2 regions of the Streptomyces sp. NPDC020884 genome follow, and region 2 is predicted to be linked to the other one. Evidence: riboswitches for the same ligand, from Rfam matches in the RefSeq annotation. Region 2 holds a riboswitch; the other holds the start of a gene.

Region 1 (7,388 bases), on a different contig from region 2:
GCATCCGCGCCCAGGAGCGGGCCGAGGTCGCCGCCCACGTCCACGACTCCGTGCTGCACACCCTCACCCTGATCCAGCGCAACGCGGACGACGGCGGCGAGGTCAGACGCCTGGCCCGCGCCCAGGAACGCGAGTTGCGCAACTGGCTCTACAACCCCGAGGGCACCGGCAAGGACGAGGACGACGAGCCGGAGAATCTGGCCGAGGCGGTCAAACGGGCCGCCGCCGAGGTCGAGGACAAGCACGGAGTGCCCCTGGAGGTCGTCGTGGTCGGCGACTGCCCCCTCGACGAGGGGCTGGCCGCCCAGATGCAGGCCGCGCGCGAGGCGATGGTCAACGCCGCCAAGTACGGTGGCGAGGGCGGGGCGGTCCAGGTCTTCGCGGAGGTCGAGGGCCGCACGGTCTTCGTGTCCGTACGGGACCGGGGTCCGGGGTTCGACCTGGACGAGGTTCCCGGGGACCGGATGGGCGTACGAGAATCAATCATCGGCCGGATGCAGCGCAACGGCGGCAGCGCCCGGCTGCGTTCGGTGCCCGGCGGGGGCACCGAGGTCGAGCTGGAGATGGAGAGGGCGAGCGAATGACCGAGAACACCGAAGCCACCGGGGGCCCGGAGCGACGGGTACGGGTCGTGCTCGTCGACGACCACCGGATGTTCCGCACCGGGGTGCAGGCCGAGATCGGCCGCACCGAGGAGACCGGCGTCGAGGTGGTCGGCGAGGCCGCCGACGTCGACCAGGCGGTCACCGTCATCACGGCGACCCGCCCCGAGGTCGTCCTCCTCGACGTCCACCTCCCGGGCGGCGGCGGCGTCGAGGTGCTCCGCCGCTGCGCCCCGATGATGGGCACGGCCGAGAACCCGGTCCGCTTCCTCGCGCTGTCCGTCTCGGACGCCGCGGAGGACGTCATCGGCGTCATCCGGGGCGGGGCGCGCGGCTACGTCACCAAGACGATCACCGGCACCGATCTGGTCGACTCGGTCTTCCGGGTCCAGGAGGGCGACGCCGTCTTCTCGCCCCGCCTGGCCGGCTTCGTCCTGGACGCCTTCGCCTCCACGGACGCCCCGCCGGTCGACGAGGACCTGGACCGGCTCACCCAGCGCGAGCGCGAGGTGCTGCGGCTGATCGCGCGCGGGTACGCGTACAAGGAGATCGCCAAGCAGCTGTTCATCTCGGTGAAGACGGTCGAGTCGCACGTCTCGGCGGTGCTCAGGAAGCTCCAGCTCTCCAACCGGCACGAGCTGACCCGGTGGGCGACGGCGCGACGGCTGGTCTGAGCCCGAAGCCCGCTGCTACGCCACCCGCGTCGCGCCCGCGAACGGCATCTGGTCGATGGGCGCGACGCGGACCGGCGCTCCCGGGCGGGGGGCGTGGATCATCTGGCCGCCGCCGATGTAGAGGCCGACGTGGCTGATCCCGGAGTAGAAGAACACCAGGTCGCCGGGGGCCAGCTCGGAGCGGGAGACGCGCTGTCCGGCGTTGATCTGGGTGTAGGTGGTGCGGGGCAGGCCGACGCCCGCCGCCTTCCAGGCCGCCTGGGTCAGGCCCGAGCAGTCGAAGGCGTTGGGGCCCGTCGCGCCCCAGACGTACGGCTTGCCGATCGCGCCGTGGGCGAAGGCGATGGCCTGCGCGGCGCGGGAGCCGGAGGCGGCGACCGAGGCGCGGGCGGTGGAGCGGTCGGCGTGGGCGGGGCCGCCGCCGTGCCGGGCGTCGGCGGAGCGCTCGTAGGCGGCGCGTTCGTCGGCGGTCAGGGTGTCCAGCAGCTTGCGGGCGCCGGCCAGCTTGGCGCGGATCGCGGTGCGGTGTTCGCGCAGTTCGGCGCGGCGGGCCGCGAGGCGTTCGGTCTCCCGGTCGGCGCGGGCCTTGACGCGGGTGATCTGGGAGACCTGCCGCCGGATGCCGTGCAGCAGGCCGCTCTGACGGTCGCCCGCCCGGTCGAGGTAGGACGCGCGTTGCAGATAGGCGTCGGGGTCGGAGGAGAGCGCCAGTTGCAGGGCCGGGTCGAGGGTGCCGCTGCGGTACTGCGCGGTGGCCAGCGAACCCAGGGCGTGCCGGGCGGTGTTGAGCCGGTCGGTGCGGCGGGCGGCCTCGTCGGTCAGGGACTCGACGGTTCTGGTGGCGGTGGCCGCCTTCTCCTTCGCCCCGTTGTACTGCTCCGTGGCGACCTCGGCGTCGTGGTACAGCCGGTCGATCTTCGCCCGGACCTGGGCGGCGGTGGGGGCCGGTTCGGCGGGGGCCGCGCCCGCCCCGGTGACCGAGCCGGCGGTGGCCGCCCCGGCGAGCGCCAGGGTGGCCGCGGTGCGGGCAGCAGGGCCGGTGAGCGGGTGCTGCTTGGGTTTCCGGTGCGCTGCCACGGGGGTGGCGTCCTTCCTGTCGGCTGCCCGCCGGGGGATACCGGGGGTCCGGGAGGGACGCTAATCCTGGCGCGGGGAAAAGGGTCACCATGAAAGCTATTGCCCTGATGTGACGTTTCGCCAGCCGCAACTGATCGGAAATAAGGCCTCATTACGGGGCCATTCGCTCAGGGTCGAGGAAAGCGCGCAAGGAAGGCTTACCTCACTGCATGGTGAAACCCTGGCCATGGCTAGGCTCCGGAACCATGGACGTACTCATCAATGTCTTCGTCGCCCTGCACATCATCGGCATCGCCTCCCTGCTGGGCGGCTTCCTGACGCAGATGAAGGCCATGGGAGAGGGCACCGCCCGCTTCGGTCCGGCCATGCTCCACGGCGCGCTGACCATGCTCGTCACCGGCATCGCCCTCGTCGGCCTCAACCAGGCCGACGACCAGGCCGTGAACAACGTCAAGATCGGCATCAAGCTGGCGGTGCTGGTCGTGATCCTCGCCCTGGTGTACGTCAAGCGGGACGAGGAGAAGGTCGACAAGGGCGCGTTCGCGGCGGTCGGCGGACTGACGGTCGCCAACATCTTCATCGCCACGGTCTGGACCTGAGGCCCTCCGGGGGCGGGGGCGGCCGCCGCGGGCCGCCCCCGCCCCCGGACGCGTACTACGCCGGCCGCACGCTCCCGTAGATCGGCATGTAGTAGATCGACTCCTCGCGCACGTTCGCACCCGGCTTCGGGGCGTGGATCATCATCCCGTCGCCCTTGTAGATGCCGACATGGCTGATGTCGTCGTAGAAGAAGACCAGGTCGCCCGGCTGGAGATCCGCCGTGGCGACCCGGGTGCCGACCTTCACCTGGTCCCAGGTCGTCCGCGGCAGGTCCACGCCCGCCTCCCGCCACGCCGCCTGCGTCAGTCCCGAGCAGTCGTACGAGGCCGGGCCCGAGGCGCCCCACACATACGGCTTCCCGATCTGGGAGCGGGCGAAGTCCAGCACCTTCTGCGCCTTGGCGGCGTAGCTGCCGCCCGCACCGGTGCCGGAGCCCGATCCCGTGCCCGTACCGGAACCGGAGCCCGTGCCCGAACCGCCGCCGGACTCCTTCGCGGCCTCCTCGCGGGCCTTCTTCTCGGCCGCGGCCCGCTCCTTCGCCTCGGCGGCCTGCCGGGCGGCCAGCTTCGCCGCCTTCTCCTTCGCCTCGGCCTCCTTCTTGCGCTCCAGCTCCGCCAGCCGCGCCTTCTCCTCGGCGGTCAGCCGCGACAGCAGGCCGCGGGCCTCGGTGAGCTTGGTCTGCACGTCCTTCTTGCTCGAGGCGAGCGTGGACTGCGTCTCGGTGAGGGTCTCCAGGCTCTTCACCGCCTCCGCGCGCTTCTTCGCCGCCGAGGCCTGCTGCGAACGGAACGCGGTGACGGCCTTCTGCTGCCGCTCCGTCGCCCGGTCCATCAGCCGGCTCTGGTCGAAGTACCCCTGCGGGTCGTCCGCCAGGAAGAAGGTCGCCGTGGGGGCGATGCCGCCGCTGCGGTACTGGGCCGCCGCGTACGAGCCCAGCGCGCGGCGCGCCTCGTTGATCTTCTCCGTCCGCTTCGCCACGTCGGAGAGCAGCGTGTCGACCTTCGTCTGCTGGGACGCGGAGGCGGCCTTGGCCCGGTTGTACTCCTGGGTCGCGCTGCCCGCCTGCCGGTACAGGGCGTCGACCTTCTTCTGCACTTCCTCGATGGCGGGCTTCGGCTCCGCGGGCGCGGCCGTGGCGCTCTGCGTGGAGAGCAGCGTCACGGAGGCCAGCGCGGCCGTCGTCAGCCCGACGGCGGGGGTGGTGGTGCGCACCTTCGTGCGCGGCTTGCGATGCGATGCCAAGACCGGCATCTCCTTCCGTGGACCGCCTACCGGGTTAGCTGTCGGGTTCGGACGGAACGGAAGGCTGTCCTACGGTCCGGATGCGAGGGCACGGACCGATTCACCCCGGTTCTGCGTGTGGGTCCCCGGTTCCGAACGGCCAGGGCGGCAGGACGGATTCGGCAGAGGTGTCCGTCGGGCGTGGTTCGCCCCAGGGAGGTACGGGCCACCTGACCGAGCACGCTAGCCAACCGGCCCCGCCGCTGGGAAGGACGATGAGCGATATGCCCGATACATTTTCGTGACCTTTCCGGATCGGGGGCCCGGCACCCCCTCCGACCGGCCCCTCCTTCACGGAACGTGGACGTCCGTTCTCCGTGTGTACCCGGTCCGGGCGTGTCGGCGGCCGGACCGGAGGGCGGCGGGCGACCGCTTTCGGGCTTCGGCGGAAGGTTGTCAGTGCGGCCCCCTAAACTCGGGAGGCGATGAGCAGCCTCTTTGACGACAGTTTCCTGACCGGCCTCCAGCCCGCGGAGGACGGCCCCCCGCCGCCCCCCGAGGACCACGCGCCCGAAGCGGTGCCGGAGGGACTCTTCGAAAGCGTCTACGACGCGCCCCCGCCGCCCCGGGAGGGGTACTACCGGGACGGCCACCCGCGCCCGGTGATCGACGCCGCCGCGCTGCTCGACGGGCTCAACACCGAGCAGCGCGCCGCCGTGGTGCACGCCGGGTCCCCGCTGCTCATCGTCGCCGGGGCCGGCTCCGGCAAGACCCGGGTGCTCACCCACCGCATCGCCCACCTGCTGGCCGAGCGCGGGACGCACCCCGGGCAGATCCTCGCGATCACCTTCACCAACAAGGCCGCGGGCGAGATGAAGGAGCGCGTCGAGCAGCTCGTCGGCCCGCGCGCCCACGCCATGTGGGTCATGACCTTCCACAGCGCGTGCGTCCGCATCCTGCGCCGCGAGTCCAAGAAGCTCGGATTCACCTCGTCGTTCTCGATCTACGACGCCGCCGACTCCAAGCGCCTGATGGCCCTGGTCTGCCGCGACCTCGACCTGGACCCCAAGCGCTACCCGCCGAAGTCCTTCACCGCCAAGGTCTCCAACCTCAAGAACGAGCTCATCGACGAGGAGACCTTCGCCGGACAGGCGACGGATGGTTTCGAGAAGACCCTCGCCCAGGCGTACGCGCTCTACCAGGCCCGCCTGCGCGAGGCCAACGCCCTGGACTTCGACGACATCATCATGACGACGGTCCACCTCCTGCAGGCCTTCCCGGACGTCGCCGAGCACTACCGCCGCCGCTTCCGCCACGTCCTGGTCGACGAGTACCAGGACACCAACCACGCGCAGTACACCCTGGTGCGGGAGCTGGTCGGCCCGGCCGGAGAGGCCGACGCCCCCGCCGAGCTGTGCGTGGTCGGCGACGCGGACCAGTCGATCTACGCCTTCCGGGGCGCGACCATCCGCAACATCCTCCAGTTCGAGGAGGACTACCCGAGCGCGACGACGATCATGCTCGAGCAGAACTACCGCTCCACGCAGACGATCCTCTCCGCCGCCAACGCCGTCATCGAGCGCAACGAGAGCCGCCGCCCCAAGAACCTCTGGACCAACGCCGGCAGCGGCGCCCGCATCACCGGCTATGTTGCCGACACCGAGCACGACGAGGCGCAGTTCGTCGCCGACGAGATCGACCGGCTCACCGACGCGGGCGACGCCAAGGCCGGCGACGTCGCCGTCTTCTACCGGACCAACGCCCAGTCCCGTGTCTTCGAAGAGATCTTCATCCGCGTCGGCCTGCCCTACAAGGTCGTCGGAGGCGTGCGCTTCTACGAGCGCAAGGAGGTCCGGGACGTCCTGGCCTACCTCCGGGTCCTCGCCAACCCCGAGGACACCGTCCCGCTGCGCCGCATCCTCAACGTCCCCAAGCGCGGCATCGGCGACCGCGCCGAGGCCATGATCGACGCCCTGTCGATGCGCGAGAAGATCTCCTTCCCGCAGGCCCTGCGCCGCGTCGACGAGGCGTACGGCATGGCGGCCCGCTCGTCCAACGCCGTCAAGCGCTTCAACACGCTGATGGAGGAGCTGCGCACCATCGTCGAGTCCAACGCCGGACCCGCCGTCGTGCTGGAAGCCGTCCTGGAGCGGACCGGCTATCTCGCCGAACTCCAGGCCTCCACCGACCCGCAGGACGAGACCCGCATCGAGAACCTCCAGGAACTCGCCGCCGTCGCCCTCGAATTCGAGCAGGAGCGCGGCGACGAGGAGGGCGCCGGCACGCTCGCGGAGTTCCTGGAGAAGGTCGCGCTCGTCGCCGACTCCGACCAGATCCCCGACGAGGACGAGGACGGCTCCGGCGTCATCACGCTGATGACCCTGCACACGGCGAAGGGGCTGGAGTTCCCGGTCGTCTTCCTCACCGGCATGGAGGACGGCGTCTTCCCGCACATGCGGGCCCTCGGCCAGACCAAGGAGCTGGAGGAGGAGCGCCGCCTCGCCTACGTCGGCATCACCCGCGCCCGCGAACGGCTCTACCTCACCCGCGCGGCGATGCGCAGCGCCTGGGGCCAGCCCTCGTACAACCCGCCGTCGCGGTTCCTGGAGGAGATCCCGGAACAGCACCTGGACTGGAAGCGCAAGGGCCCGATGGCCGCCCCCGCCGGACCCACCTCCGGCATCACGTCCTCGCTCTCCTCCTCCCGCTCCCGCACCGGCCCCTCGGGCTTCGCGACCCGGCGCGGCACGGAGAAGCCGACGGTCACCCTCATCGTCGGGGACCGCGTCACGCACGACCAGTTCGGGCTCGGCACGGTGACGGCCGTCGAGGGCTTCGGCGACCAGGCCAAGGCGACGGTCGACTTCGGCGACGAGCGCCCGAAGAAGCTGCTGCTGCGGTACGCACCGGTCGAGAAGCTGTAGACCGCGCGGACGAACGTGAAAAAGGGGGGCCGCAGCCCCCCTTTTTTCACACGCTGCCCGTCAGGTCGGGTCGACGCCCTTGCTGCGCAGCCACGCCAGCGGGTCGATCGCCGAGCCGCCGCCGGGCCGGACCTCGAAGTGCAGGTGCGGACCGGTGGAGTTGCCCGAATTCCCGGAGTACGCGATGACGTCACCGGCCTTCACCGGGCCCGAGCGGATCTTGGTGCTGCTGAGGTGGCAGTACCAGGTCTCGGTGCCGTCGGCGGCGGTCACGATCGCCATGACCCCGT
Region 2 (7,388 bases):
GCTGGACCTGCCCGGCGGCATCGTGCTCGGGATCGACGGGCGCGCGTCCTACCCCGTCACCCAGATGCGACTCGAACCGGGCGCGATGCTCGCCCTGTTCACGGACGGGCTGATCGAGCGCCCCGGCACGGACATCGACGAGGGGATCGAGCGGCTGCGCGCCACCGTGGAGCGCATCGGCACGGTACCCCTGGCCGAGACGGCCGACCAGGTCATCGGAGAGGCCAGAGCGGCCACCGACCGCCCGGACGACATCGCGATCCTGCTGGCCGCCCGCTGGGGCGAGACCCCGACCGTCCGGCGGCCCCCGACGGCCCGGCATCCTGGACCGGACCTGTGGCGCACGTTCCGGGGGCCGGACCCGGGGCGCTCGGCGGCAGCCCCGGATCCGGCCCCCTAGAAGGCCTCTCGTCGATCAGGCGTCGGCGGGGCGCTCGGCCGGCACGAAGGAGCCGGAGGCCTCCAGCATGCCCTCGCGCTCCACGACCTTGATCCGCTCACGGCCCTGGGCCGCACCGAGCGCCTGCTCGTGGGCGTCCAGCTTGTGCCAGCCCTCCCAGGTGGTGTACCGCACGTCCCGGTCCTGCAGGAAGGCCTCGACGGCCTCCGGAGCGGGTGTGGCGGGCTCGGGCAGCCGGCCGGCGGCGCGGTCCTCCAGGACGCAGGCGACGGTCTCGTTGGCGTCGCCCTTCGTGTGCCCGATCAGACCGATGGGGCCGCGCTTGATCCAGCCCGTGACGTAGACCGAGGCCATGTGCTCGTCACCGGAGATGACGCGGCCCGCCTCGTGCGGGACGGTGCCGGAGGCCACGTCGAAGGGGAGCTTGGGCAGTTCCTCCGAGTAGTAGCCGACGGCCCGGTAGACGCTCTGCACGTCCCAGTCGGTGAACCGGCCGGTGCCCCGGACGTTGCCGGTGCCGTCCAGCTCGGTGCGCTCGGTGCGCAGCGCCACGACCTCGCCGTCGTCGCCGAGGATCTCGACCGGGGACTCGAAGAAGTGCAGGAACAGCTTGTGCGGGCGGTCGCCGACGTCCCGGATCGCCCAGTTCTCCAGGGTCTGCGCGACCATGTTGGCCTGCTTGTTCTCGCGCCGGGTGGCGATGGAGCCCTCGTCGTAGTCGATGTCCTCGGGGTTGACGATGACCTCGATGTTGGGGGAGTGGTCCAGCTCCCGCAGCTCCATCGGGCTGAACTTGGCCTGCGCCGGGCCACGCCGCCCGAACACATGCACCTCCAGCGCCTTGTTCGCCTTGAGGCCCTGGTACACGTTGTCCGGGATCTCGGTGGGCAGCAGCTCGTCCGCCGTCTTGGCCAGGACGCGGGCCACGTCCAGGGCCACGTTCCCCACGCCGAGCACGGCGACCTTCTCCGCGGTGAGCGGCCAGGTGCGCGGGACCTCGGGGTGCCCGTCGTACCAGGAGACGAACTCGGCCGCGCCGTAGGAACCGTCCAGCTGCATGCCGGGGATGTCGAGCGCCCGGTCGGCCTCGGCGCCGGTGGAGAAGATCACCGCGTCGTAGAACGACCGCAGGTCGTCCAGGCCGATGTCATCGGGGTAGCTGACGTTCCCGAAGAGCCGGATCTGGGGCTTGTCCAGCACCTGGTGCAGGGCCTTGACGATGCCCTTGATGCGCGGGTGGTCGGGGGCCACGCCGTAACGGATCAGGCCGAAGGGCGCGGGCATGCGCTCGAAGAGGTCGATGGAGACCCCCGGGTCCTGGCAGACCTCGGATTTGAGCAGCGCGTCCGCAGCGTAGATACCGGCGGGGCCGGCTCCGACAATGGCGACGCGGACGGGGCGTGTCATGGCGTGGTGTTCCTTCGGGGCGGGCGAACGCGGGCAGGTACAGCGTACGTCGGAGGTAAGGGTTGGCTTACTAGTCTCCACCCCACACCGTAAGCGATCGTCCCGCGGGCTCGTCGACCGGCCCTGTCGCGAGTGACCGATTGATCCCTTTCCTTGTGCCGATATGGTCGATTTGGCTCTTTTGGTTCACTCATCCATAAAGGGTCTATTGGGATTGTTGAGGCATTTGCCTAGGCCTGTTTTGGCCATCACCGCGAGGGAGTGGTGAGCGTCACGTCCGAGGGTGCGGACGCAGAAGCGGATCCATCGGTTCCCTTCTGTGCGAAGAAAGTTGACGCCGTGGCGGCACGGCCCGATCCGGGAATTCCGCCATTCGATCTTGCGTGGAAAAGGGAAAGCGGAATGCGGGGGTTGTTCTGTTCCGCGTTTCTCGCCTACGGTCACCGTCAATCCGGATGGAACGCCGAATCCTGCCGCCGTCCGGGAATCCGAAACCCACTCACGTACGGCAGGAGCGGGGGACCCAGGTAAGTCGCCGATCCGTAACCGGAACGGCTTGGGGTGAAGTCGCATCTTCGTGCGGCCAGACATCTCCCGTCTGAACCCGACAGCTCACCTCGCAGGCGCCGGAGAGGAATTCCCCATGCCCGCACAGGGTAAGCACCGCCGTCCCAAGTCCACCTCGCTGAGCCGCGGCCTCGCCGCCATGACCACCGGCGGAGCCGTTCTCGCCCTGCCGGTCATCGGCGCCACCAGCGCCTTCGCGGCCCCTGCGCCCGCCGCCGCGCCGCAGGCCGTGGTGCCCGCCTCGGTGGCCGCATCGGCTGATTCCGCCGTGCGCGCCGCACCCGCCCAGCATTCCGTGGTGGCCGGCGAAACGCTTTCCAAGATCGCCCGCGAGCATTCCGTCAGCGGCGGCTGGAAGAAGCTGTACGAAGGCAACCGGAAGATCGTCGGAGGGAATCCCGACCTTATTCACCCGGGTGTCAAGCTGACCCTCGGAAGCAAGGCCGCCGCCCCGTCGGACGCCAAGGCCGGCAAGGCTGGCAAGGCTGGCAAGGCTTCCCCGTCCGCCGCACGCGGCGCCTCGGCGGACCGCGCCGACCGTTCGGAGCGCGTCGACGCCGCCCCCGTGGCACAGGCCGCTCCGGCCGCCGAGAAGAGCGCCGTCACCTACACGAACGACCTCGACGGCTGGATCAAGGAGTCGCTCGCCGTCATGGCCGAGCAGGGCATCCCCGGCACCTACGAGGGCATCCACCGCAACATCATCCGCGAGTCCTCCGGCAATCCGGCCGCGATCAACAACTGGGACTCCAACGCGGTCAAGGGCACCCCGTCCAAGGGGCTGCTCCAGGTCATCGACCCGACCTTCCAGGCCTACCACGTGCCCGGCACCTCGACCGACAGCTACGACCCGGTCGCCAACATCACGGCCGCGTGCAACTACGCCGCGGACCGGTACGGCTCGATCGACAACGTCTTCGGCGCGTACTGAGCCTTCCCGTACAGGCCTGAGGGGCCCCGGACCACGGTCCGGGGCCCCTCAGGCCTGTACGGGAAGTTACCCCCAAGTTTCTAGTGACTTACCACGCGATCGACAGTAGAACCTGTTGCACTCTGTCGAGAGTGAGGGATGTCACATGAGTGACGCTACCACGCAGGATGGCGAGGCCAAGGGTGTCTCGCGTCGAAGGTTCATCACAGGAACAGGTTCTCTTCTGGGGGCCGCGGCGCTTGCCGGACCCGCCGCGCCGTCATGGGCGAGCGTCCGCACGGCAGCGGCGCCGATCGGCTCCGGCGCCCATGTGCCGGTCCTGGTCATCGGCACCGGATACGGCGGCTCCGTGGCCGCCCTCCGGCTCGCCCAGGCCGGCACGGACGTCCACATGATCGAGATGGGCATGGCCTGGGACACCCCGGGCGCGGACGGCAAGATCTTCGCCAACACCACCAGACCGGACGACCGCTCGTTCTGGCTGCGGACCCGCACCAAGCAGCCGCTGAGCAACTTCCTCGGCTTCCCCATCGACAAGAACGTCAACCGCTACACCGGCATCCTGGACGCGGAGGAGTTCTCCGGCATCACGGTCTACCAGGGCCGCGGCGTCGGCGGCGGGTCCCTGGTCAACGGCGGCATGGCCGTCACCCCGCGCCGGGAGAACTTCGGCGCCATCCTCCCGACGGTGAACGCCGAGGAGATGTACAGCACCTACTACCCGCGCGCCAACAGCGGGCTGGGCGTCACCACCATCGATCCCGCGTGGTTCGACACCGTCGACTGTTACCAGTACGCCCGGGTCGGCCGAAAACACGCCCAGCGCTCCGGCTTCCCGTTCCTCTTCGTGCCCGCGGTCTACGACTGGGACTACATGAAGCAGGAGGCGGCCGGAACCGTCCCCAAGTCAGCCCTGGACGCCGAGATCCTCTACGGCAACAACTACGGCAAGAAGTCGCTCCAGAAGACCTACATCGACCGGATCAAGGCCACCGGCCGGGTCACCATCACCCCGCTCCACAAGGTCACCACCGTCACCCCCGCCCCGGGCGGCGGCTACACGGTGCTCATCGACCAGCTCGACACCAGCGGCCAGACCACCGTCACCAAGACCGTCACCGCGGACAAGGTGTTCTTCGCCGCGGGCAGCGTGGGCACCAGCAAGCTGCTCGTCGGCCTCAAGGCCACCGGTGCGCTGCCGCTCCTCAACAACGAGATCGGCAAGGGCTGGGGCGACAACGGCAACGTCATGTGCGGCCGCGCCAACCACCTCTGGGACCCGACGGGGCAGGTGCAGTCCTCCATCCCCACCGGCGGCATCGACAACTGGGACGCCGGCGGAGCGTTCGCCGAAGTCGCTCCGCTGCCCACCGGGATCGAGACCTGGGCCTCGTTCTACCTGTCGATCACCAAGAACCCCAACCGCGCCCAGTTCACCTGGAACGCGGCGGCGGGCAAGGCGGAGCTGAACTGGCAGACGGCGTGGAAGCAGCCGTCCATCGACGCCGCGAAGACCATCTTCGACAAGATCAACCAGAAGGAGGGCACGATCTACCGCACGGACCTCTTCGGCGTCTACAAGATCTGGGGCGACCACCTCACCTACCACCCGCTGGGCGGCGCGGTCCTGGACAAGGCCACCGACAACTACGGCCGGCTGCACGGCTACCCGGGCCTGTACGTCATCGACGGCGCCCTGATCCCCGGCAACACCAGCGTCAACCCGTTCGTCACCATCACCGCGCTCGCCGAGCGCAACATCGAGCGGATCATCGCGACCGATCTGTAGGTGACCACGGAGAGCCCGGGGCCGGGAGTGCCAACCCGGCGGCCCCGGACTCCGTCAGGGGTGTTCGACCCTTTCCCGGTGACCCGGCAGAACGCACACCGCGTCGATCCCCAGCACATGGTTGAGCCGCCCGAACGCCAGCCACGAGCCGATGCTCATCGTCAGCTCCACGATCTCCGCCTGGCTGTAGTGCGCGGTCATCCGCTTCCAGAAGGCATCGTCGAGACCGTGATGGTCGAGCGTGTACCGCTCGGCGTACTCCGCCGCCAGCCGGGTCCGCTCGTCGAAGGCATCGGTCGTACGCCACTGGATCACCGCCGCGGCGAACGCCTCCTCGACCTTCGCCCCGTCCCGCTCGGTCCGCCAGTCCAGGCAGAACAGGCACCCGTTGATCTGCGCGACCCGCAGCCGCGCCGCCTCGAACTCCCGCAGCCCCAGCGTCGTGTGCTCGTACACGGACATGGAGAAGGTGGCCGCGGCCATGCCGATGCCGGGGACCATCTCCCCCCATACGTAGCCGATGGGCTCCTGGCCCTCCGGAATATCGATGATCATGCCGGTCTCCTTCCCAGCCTGCCGACCGCAGGCCGCAGCGGAACGTCGAGTGCGTCGTACAGGCCCGGTTTCGCGTCCACCAACCAGTCGATCGCCGAGACGAGCCGTCCGACCGCGGTGGCGTTCCCGCCCGCCGACCGGTTCTCGCCCTCGTCGGAGGCCTCGACCGTCACCTCGATACGGGGACGGCCCTCGATCACCACCCGGTGCGCGCCCACCCCGTCGGGCGGGGAGGGCCAGTCGGGCGCGCACGAGGGATGAATACGGGTGATGTGCTCGATGACGATGCGGGGCACGCCGTCCACGATGCCCTGCACCTCGAAGCGCACGGCGCCCTGCGTGCCCGCCGCGAACCCGCCCATCGTGCGGGTCTGCACCTCTCTCTCCAGCGCCCGGCGGTCCAGGGTCTCGCGGATCTCGTCGAGCTCGACGCCCAGCGCCCGCGCCATGAGACGTATCTGACCGCCCCACACCATCGTCGGAACGCTCTCCGCCAGCATCAGCGGCTCGTAGTCCATCGGGTGCCCCATGCCGATCAGATGGCGCACCGACTCCTCCTGCTCGTACGTGGAGTAGTCGAAGATCTCCTGGCAGCGGATGACGTCCACCTCGGTGCCGAGACCGCTGACCAGCAGGGGCAGCACGTCATTGCCCCAGCCGGGGTCGACGCCGGAGACGAAGAGCGAGCCGCCGCCCTCGGCGACGGCGGCCAGCACCGGGTCCCGCAGCTCCGGTGGGGCGTTGCGCTGGTCGTAGAGCGGATAGAGGGAGGGCGTGACGACCACCGCGCCGGCCCGGATCGCCCGGCCGATGTCGGCGAGTGCGTCGTCGGGGCGGATGTCGCCGGACGCCGCGTAGACCACCGCGCGCGGACGGGCGGCCAGGACGGCGGCGATGTCGTCGGTGGCCGCGACCCCGAGCGTGCGCCCGACCCCGCCGAGCTCGCCGGCGTCGCGGCCGACCTTGGCGGGATCGTGCACGAGGACGGCGGCGAGTGTCAGTGCCGGATGGGCCTCGACGGCGCGGATCGCCGCGCGGCCGACGTTGCCGGTACCCCAGACAACCGTGGGAATCATGCGCGGAGGGTAGCGGCCGGGCCTTGCACTTCCCAGAGCCGTGACAGGACCAAATCCGACGGGACAAAAGGGAGTTCCCGGGCCGGCGGTGATCCGCCGGCCCGGGAACCGTACAAGGCGTCGCCAGGGCCTACCGCTTGGCCCGTGCGCCGTTCGGGGTGCCGGAGATCGTGAACTGCGAGCCGGGCTCGATCAGCACGTCGCCGTCGGCCGAGTCGGTGATGGTCACGTCGGACAGGGTCGCGTTGCCGCGCGCACCGCCCATCGCGAGAATCCCGGAGCCGTTGTTGGACTTGTCGATCCGGACGTTCTCGATCGTGACGTCCGGCATCAGACCGCCGCCCGTCTTGAACTGGATCCCGTCATAGGTGGAGTCGATGATGTCCGTGTCGCGGATCGTGACGCCGGGGATCGGCAGGTTCTGCGGGAAGAGGGTGATCGCGCCGAACTCCTGGTCCTCGTTCCAGAAGGCTCCGCCGGTGCGGTACAGGGCGTTGCCCGCGATCAGCGTCTCCCCGGAGAAGGGCAGCGGGTCGTGGTCGGTGGCCAGCATGATGGCCGGGTAGTTCATGGTGTCGGAGATGATGTTGTTCTCGATGCTGTTGTCGTAACCGCCGTAGATCGCGATGCCGTTGGCGCGCCAGGGCAGCTGGATCGTGTTGT

The links. A riboswitch is a leader RNA that binds a small molecule or an ion and turns the genes downstream of it on or off. The one in region 2 is predicted to bind cyclic di-AMP.
Region 1: it holds a riboswitch for cyclic di-AMP, as region 2 does, so the genes downstream of both, ACH4UK_RS11705 (NlpC/P60 family protein) here and ACH4UK_RS32295 (transglycosylase SLT domain-containing protein) in region 2, are expected to answer to the same signal.

Annotation. Positions count from the first base shown of each region.
Region 1 covers NZ_JBIRRY010000003.1:185,311-192,698, reverse strand. The annotation lists gene ACH4UK_RS11725 (PspC domain-containing protein) at 1-584, shown strand, start outside; gene ACH4UK_RS11720 (response regulator transcription factor) at 581-1,276, shown strand; gene ACH4UK_RS11715 (NlpC/P60 family protein) at 1,292-2,353, opposite strand; gene ACH4UK_RS11710 (hypothetical protein) at 2,599-2,952, shown strand; gene ACH4UK_RS11705 (NlpC/P60 family protein) at 3,008-4,195, opposite strand; cyclic di-AMP (ydaO/yuaA leader) riboswitch at 4,203-4,369, opposite strand; gene pcrA (DNA helicase PcrA) at 4,660-7,098, shown strand; gene ACH4UK_RS11695 (peptidoglycan DD-metalloendopeptidase family protein) at 7,159-7,388, opposite strand, start outside.
Region 2 covers NZ_JBIRRY010000012.1:113,230-120,617, reverse strand. The annotation lists gene ACH4UK_RS32305 (SpoIIE family protein phosphatase) at 1-400, shown strand, start outside; gene ACH4UK_RS32300 (FAD-dependent oxidoreductase) at 416-1,807, opposite strand; cyclic di-AMP (ydaO/yuaA leader) riboswitch at 2,259-2,446, shown strand; gene ACH4UK_RS32295 (transglycosylase SLT domain-containing protein) at 2,451-3,305, shown strand; gene ACH4UK_RS32290 (GMC oxidoreductase) at 3,451-5,094, shown strand; gene ACH4UK_RS32285 (carboxymuconolactone decarboxylase family protein) at 5,149-5,649, opposite strand; gene ACH4UK_RS32280 (dihydrodipicolinate reductase) at 5,646-6,725, opposite strand; gene ACH4UK_RS32275 (CARDB domain-containing protein) at 6,856-7,388, opposite strand, start outside.